Regions from separate parts of the Streptomyces sp. NPDC002054 genome, predicted to be linked through region 1. Evidence: riboswitches for the same ligand, from Rfam matches in the RefSeq annotation. Region 1 holds a riboswitch; the other holds the start of a gene.
The links. Region 1 has a riboswitch for cyclic di-AMP ahead of ABT123_RS18205 (M23 family metallopeptidase). Riboswitches for the same ligand answer to the same signal wherever they lie in the genome.
Positions count from the first base shown of each region.

Region 2: it holds a riboswitch for cyclic di-AMP, as region 1 does, so the genes downstream of both, ABT123_RS03725 (M23 family metallopeptidase) here and ABT123_RS18205 (M23 family metallopeptidase) in region 1, are expected to answer to the same signal.

Region 1 is NZ_JBEOXT010000017.1:136,645-139,847, forward strand. It holds gene ABT123_RS18200 (SGNH/GDSL hydrolase family protein) at 1-422, opposite strand, end outside; gene ABT123_RS18205 (M23 family metallopeptidase) at 576-1,646, opposite strand; cyclic di-AMP (ydaO/yuaA leader) riboswitch at 1,649-1,841, opposite strand; gene ABT123_RS18210 (tyrosine-protein phosphatase) at 2,093-2,899, shown strand; gene ABT123_RS18215 (aspartate aminotransferase family protein) at 2,929-3,203, opposite strand, start outside.
Region 2 is NZ_JBEOXT010000003.1:116,524-119,726, forward strand. It holds gene ABT123_RS03720 (M16 family metallopeptidase) at 1-973, shown strand, start outside; cyclic di-AMP (ydaO/yuaA leader) riboswitch at 1,225-1,384, shown strand; gene ABT123_RS03725 (M23 family metallopeptidase) at 1,397-2,194, shown strand; gene ABT123_RS03730 (GntR family transcriptional regulator) at 2,357-3,046, shown strand.

The DNA of each region.
Region 1 (3,203 bases):
CGGAGCACGGGCACGCCGCGGGTGTCGAAGCCGGTGGTGATCATGACCAGGCCGACGGCCCGGGTGAGGTCGGCGACCGCCGCCTCGAAGCGTTCGGCCACGTCGTCGGGGTCGCTGCCGGGCCGGATGATGTCGTTCCCGCCGGCGCAGAAGGTCACCAGGTCGGGTGCGAGCTCCTTGGCCCGCGGTACCTGCTCGGCCACGATCTGGTCGAGCAGCCGCCCCCGCACGGCGAGGTTGGCGTACCGGAAGTCGTGCTCCTCGCGGCGGTCGGCCAGCAGGACGGCCAGCCGGTCGGCCCAGCCGACGAAGGTGTCCCCCGGTCCCGGGTCCCCCACACCTTCGGTAAAGCTGTCACCGATCGCCGCGTATGAGCCAATGGTCTGGAATGTCGAGTTCGTCGTATCGTCGTCGCCTGCCACGTCGGCTTATCTTTCCCCGACACCTGTGACCTACGCGACCGTAGCCAGGGGTTGACGGACCGTGATCTTTGCCACCCGCCCGCGAGGAATACCGCCGGGGCCGGGAATCCCCCTCGGATTCCCGGCCCCGGCCTACTGGCGGACTTCAGTCCGTCAGACGCTCACACCCTTCGAGCGGAGGTAGCTCAGCGGGTTGATGTCCGAGCCGTAGTTCTTCCCGGTGCGGATCTCGAAGTGCAGGTGCGGGCCGGTGGAGTTGCCGGTGGAGCCGACGAGGCCCACCTGCTGGCCGGCGGTGACGCTCTGGCCGACCGAGACCGAGAGCTGCGACATGTGGCCGTACTGCGAGTAGTGGCCGTCGGCGTGCTTGATGATGACCTCGTTGCCGTACGAACCGGCCCAGCCGGCCGAGACCACGGTGCCGGCGCCGACCGCCTTCACGCTGGTGCCGGCCGTCGCGGCGAAGTCCACGCCGGAGTGCATGCCGCTGGACCACATGGCCCCGCTGGCCTTGTACGGGGTGGAGACGCGGGCGGTGACCGGGGCGACGAAGCCGCCGGCGGTGGCCGCACCGGAGGACTTCGTGTCAGCGGCAGAGTTCCCGGCCGGGGCGGGCTCCTGCTCGGGCGCCGGGGCCGGGGCCGCCTGCTCCTGGGCCGGGGCCGCCTGCTCGGGGGCGGGGGCTGCCTGCTCGGGGGCGGGGGCGACCTCGGCAGGCTGCTCGGGGGCCGGCGCGGCCTCGGCAGGCTGCTCCTGCGCGGCCTGGGCGTCGGCGGGAGCCTCGGCGGCGGCCTGGGCCGCACCCTGGCCCTGGCCCGGGGCGCCGACCTTCAGCTTCAGGCCCGGGTGGATCATCGACGGGTCGGAACCGACCGCCTCGCGGTTGTTGTCGTACAGCTGCTTCCAGCCGCCGCCGACCTGCCGGTCCTGGGCGATGTCCGAGAGGCAGTCGCCGGAGACCACGGTGTAGACGGAGGGAAGCTGGACCGCCTTGGGGGCGGCGGCCGGCACGGCCAGGGACTGGATCTGCGTCTGGACGGCGACCCGGGCGGCGCTCTGGGCCGCCAGCGCGGTGGGGGCCTGGGTGACGGGGAGTTCGGCGGCGTTCGCGCCGGTGGCACCCAGCAGCGGGAGCGCGAGGGCCGCACCGCCGGTGCCGGCCGCGACGAAACCGCGGGCTATCGGGCTGGACTTGGGACGGCGGTGCTTACCCTTTGCAGGCATGGCGAATTCCTCTCCGTCGCCTGCGAGGTGAGCTGTCGGGTTCGGACTGGAGATGTCCGGCAGTACATCCGATGCACATCACATGTACATCGGGTGTACGGCTTCACCCCGAGCCGTCCCGGCACAAAGATCCGGAACAGCGGCTTACCTGGTTCCCCCGCTCCTGCCGCGCACGTGAATGGTCGGGTGCGGTTTTCCGGGAGGCGGCAGGATTCGGCGTTCCACCCGGATCGGTCGTGACCGTATTCCAATTCGGGCGCACAGAACAAGCCATGAATTTGCGGTAGGAATCATGAAAGTGATGGATCACCGGAATTCCCGTCACCCTCTGTCCATTCCGGACCGGCAACACCCGTTCGGGCAAGGCAATTCGGCCACGCCGAGCCGCCACTCAACGTCACCGTATGATCCTGCTCACGAGGCATCACCGACGCGGAGGAGTTCCCGTGACGCAACAGATACCCCACCATTCGTCCACTGAGCCCGAACTGTCCGGAGTGCGCAACTTCCGTGATGTGGGCGGTTTGTCGACCTCGGATGGGCGACAGGTCAGATCGGGAGTTCTGTTCCGAAGCGGACATCTCGCACATGCCACCGAAACCGACGCAGAGTTTCTCGCCTCGCTCGGACTGCACACCATCTTCGACTTCCGGAACTCCGCCGACCACGCCTTGGAGGGACCCGACGTCACCCTGCCGGGTGTCCGGAATGTCGGCATTCCTCTCTCCGACCCGGCGGACGGCAAGGAGTTCTGGAAGATGGTCCGCGACGGCGACCTCGAGCAGCTCCGAGGACTGCTGGGCGAGGGCCGGGCGGCGGCCCGGATGACCCGGTCCTACCGGGAGATCATCCGGACCCGCACCGCCGAGCACAGCCGGGTGGTGCACGCCCTGGCCGAGGACAGCGTGCCGGCCCTGATGCACTGCGCCGCCGGCAAGGACCGCGCCGGGCTCTCCATCGCCGTCACCCTGCTCGCGCTCGGTGTGGAGCGGGAGGCGATCCTGGCGGACTACCTGGAGTCCAACGCGCCGCACCGCCGCTACCGGGTCCGCCGCAGCAGCGACTCCGCGGAAGCCCGCTCCCCCGAGGTGATGGCCCTGCTCGCCCCGCTGTTCGACGCCCGCGCCGAGTACCTGGAGGCGGCCTTCGACACCATCGGGGAGACCTGGGGCAGCGTCCCGGCGTACCTGGCCGAGGGCCTCGGGCTCAGCCCCGAGACCCTCGACCGCCTGCGCGAACGACTCCTCGACTAGCCGAAACCAGCCGTGCCCGAAGCAGGCCGTCAGCGGTTGGCGACGGCCTGCTTCACCAGGGTCCGGCCGAAGTCCCACATCAGGCCGCCGCCGCCGTGCGCCTCGTCCATGACCGCCCGGAAGGCGGTCACGAACCGGTCCACGTCCTGCTCGTCCACGACCAGCGGCGGGATCAGCTTGATCACCTCCAGGTGGTCCCCGGAGACCTGCGTGAGGATCCGGTGCCGCTGCAGCAGCGGCACCACCACCATCTGCGCGAACAGGCCCTTGCGGGCCGCCTGCAGCATGGTCCACCGGCTGCGCA
Region 2 (3,203 bases), on a different contig from region 1:
GGTCCGCAACCGGCTCGACGAGATCCCGCACGAGCTGGCCAACCCGGCGCGCCGGGCCGCCATGCAGCTGTCCAAGGAGCTCTTCCCGGCCGCGCTGCGGATGTCCCGGCCGCGCCAGGGCACCGCGGAGACCGTCGCCCGGATCGACTCCGCGGCCGTACGCGCCTTCTACGAGGCCCACGTACGCCCGGCAGCCGCCACCGCGGTGATCGTCGGCGACTACGCCGGCACGGACCTGAACGCCGTTCTGGCGGACACCCTGGGCGCCTGGACCGGCGGCAGCGCGGCGCGGCGTCCGGCCACCGCGGTGACCGCCGACGACACAGGCCGGGTGGTCATCGTGGACCGGCCCGGTGCGGTCCAGACCCAGCTGCTGATCGGCCGGATCGGTCCGGACCGGCACGACCGCGTCTGGGTGCCGCAGGTGCTCGGCACGTACTGCCTGGGCGGCACCCTCACCTCCCGCCTGGACCGGGTGCTGCGCGAGGAGAAGGGCTACACCTACGGCGTCCGCTCCTTCGGGCAGGTGCTGCGCTCCACCGCCCCGACGGCTCCGGAAGGTGCCACCGGCGCGTCCATGCTCGCCATCAGCGGCTCGGTGGACACCCCGAACACCGGTCCGGCGCTGGAAGACCTCTGGAAGGTGCTGCGGACGCTGGCGGAGGGCGGCCTGACCGATGCCGAACGGGACGTGGCGGTTCAGAACTTGGTGGGCGTGGCCCCGCTGAAGTTCGAGATGGCCGCCTCCGTCGCGGGCACCCTCGCCGACCAGGTCGAGCAGCAGCTCCCGGACGACTTCCAGGCGGAGTTCTACGCGCGGATGGCCGAAACCGGCACGGTGGAGGCGACTTCGGCGGTGGTCAGCGCCTTCCCGGTGGACCGTCTGGTCACCGTCCTGGTGGGCGACGCGGCACAGATCGAGGCCCCGGTGCGGGCGCTCGGCATCGGTGAGGTCACCGTGGTCGCCAACTGACCGTACGGTCGTCAACTGGCCTCCGGACGGCGTCCGGAGGTACGGGTTCCGGCATGGGGTCTGGCACGGGGTCTTGGTGGTTCATCCGCCAAGACCCCTTTTGCTCGCCTAATGTCCGATTAAGTGGAGTGGTTCCCCGTATGCCGTGTGGCGTACGCAACAAAAAGGCGCGTCTGTTTGGCGATTGACTGATGATCCGCCTAGCGTCGGTCCCGCTGCCCGTCAGCTGTAACCGCCGCACCCGCGGCACCGGGCAGCAATCGCCGAGTCCCCGTCAGGCGCGAGCCTGGGGAGCCGGGGACCCACATCAGTCCCTGGGGTGAATCGGTCCGCCTCGCCAGAGGGGGGCCGTAGGAGACCTTCCTGCTCCGAACCCGTCAGCTAACCCGGTAGGCGAGAGGGAAGGAAAGGATCAGCCCCTTCATGGCGTTCGGCAGTCGTGCCGCCGGTTCCGGCAAGCACCGTGGTTCCAGCCGTCTGAGCAAGAAGACCGCCGGCATAGCCGGGATCGCAGCCCTCGCCACCACCGGTGTCGTCGGCTCCTTCGCAGCTCCGGCCTTCGCCGCGGACAACGATCACGCGAATCTCGACACCGGTCTCAACGCCGTCGTGGTCGGCGACGACCTGGCCGGCGACATCGAGACCCAGGCCGCGGCCCAGCAGCACGCCGCCGACGCTGCCGCCGCCAAGGCGCAGGCCGAGGCCGAGGCGCAGCAGCGGGCCGCCGAGGCGAAGCGTCTGGCCGAGGCGAAGGCGAAGGCCGAGCGCGAAGCCAAGGAGCGCGCCGAGCGCGAGGCCGAGCGCAAGCGGCTGAACACCTTCGTCTCCCCGCTGGGCGACTCGTACGTCTCCACCCAGTACAAGGCCGGCGGCGGCATGTGGTCCTCCGGCAGCCACACCGGCATCGACTTCCACGCGGACTCCGGCACCGTGGTCCGCTCGGTGGGTCTCGGCACGGTCGTCGAGGCCGGCTGGGGCGGCGCGTACGGCAACAACGTCGTCATCAAGCACGCCGACGGCACCTACACCCAGTACGGCCACCTCCTCTCCCTGAGCGTCTCCAAGGGACAGCAGGTCACCCCGGGCCAGCAGATCGGCCTGTCCGGGTCCACCGGCAACTCCAGCGGCCCGCACCTGCACTTCGAGGCCCGGACCGGCGCGGACTACGGCTCGGACATCAACCCGATCACCTACCTGCGCAGTCACGGCGTCAGCATCTGACTCTGGTCTGACTCAGGCCCGCAGCACCCGCAGCATCGAAGAAGACCCCCGGCTCACCGAGCCCGGGGGTTTTCTTCTTTTGTTTTCCGTCTCCGCTCGGAAATAATCGTGTGCTGCAATAGAGTCGGGACAATGACACCAGCATTAAGCGGAGGTCCGGTCTTGCGTATTCCTGCGCACGCGGTGTGTACGGCAATCCGCGACGATATCGTCACCGGAGTCTTCGAGCCCGGGAGCAGACTCACCGAGGAACTTCTGGCCCGCCGGTACGGGGTCTCCCGGGTCCCGGTGCGCGAGGCGCTGCGCACGCTGGAGTCCGAGGGCTTCGTCACCACCCGGCGGCACGCGGGCGCCTGCGTGGCCGAGCCGACCGAGCAGGAGGCGGCCGACCTGCTGGAGCTCCGGATGCTGCTGGAGCCGCTGGCCGCCGCGCGGGCGGCCCGGCGCCGCACGGACGCGCACCTCAAGGTGCTCCGCGGCCTGGTCCGGCTGGGCCGGGAGCGGGCCCGGCAGGGCCAGGGCGAGGATCTGCGGGCCCTGGGAGGCTGGTTCCACGAGACCCTGGCCCAGGCCTCCGGCAGCCCCGGGCTGATCGCCCTGCTCACCCAGCTCCGGCACAAGGTGGCCTGGATGTACGCGGTGCAGGTGCCCGCCCAGCCGGTGGAGTCCTGGGCCGAGCACGGGGCGATCGTGGACGCGGTGGCCCGCGGCGACGCGGAACGGGCCCGGGCGCTGACCGCGGCGCATGCGGAGCGGGCCGCCGAGGCGCACCGGATGAGGGGGCGGAGGTCGGGCGCCGGACCGGTGAGGACTTCGCAACCTGCCGTAAACATGTCGAGCGGCCGGCATTAACAGAAGCCGTATACAAAGAGCGGGTGTATTACCGCCCGGGTGTGAGCCGGGTGTGAATTCGGCATCGGCCGGAATTCCCCGTTGCCCGTAATCCGGAATTGCGGAAGCGGGGAAAACGATCGGAGCCGCGGCCCCCGTCCTCCGGGGCCGCGGCTCC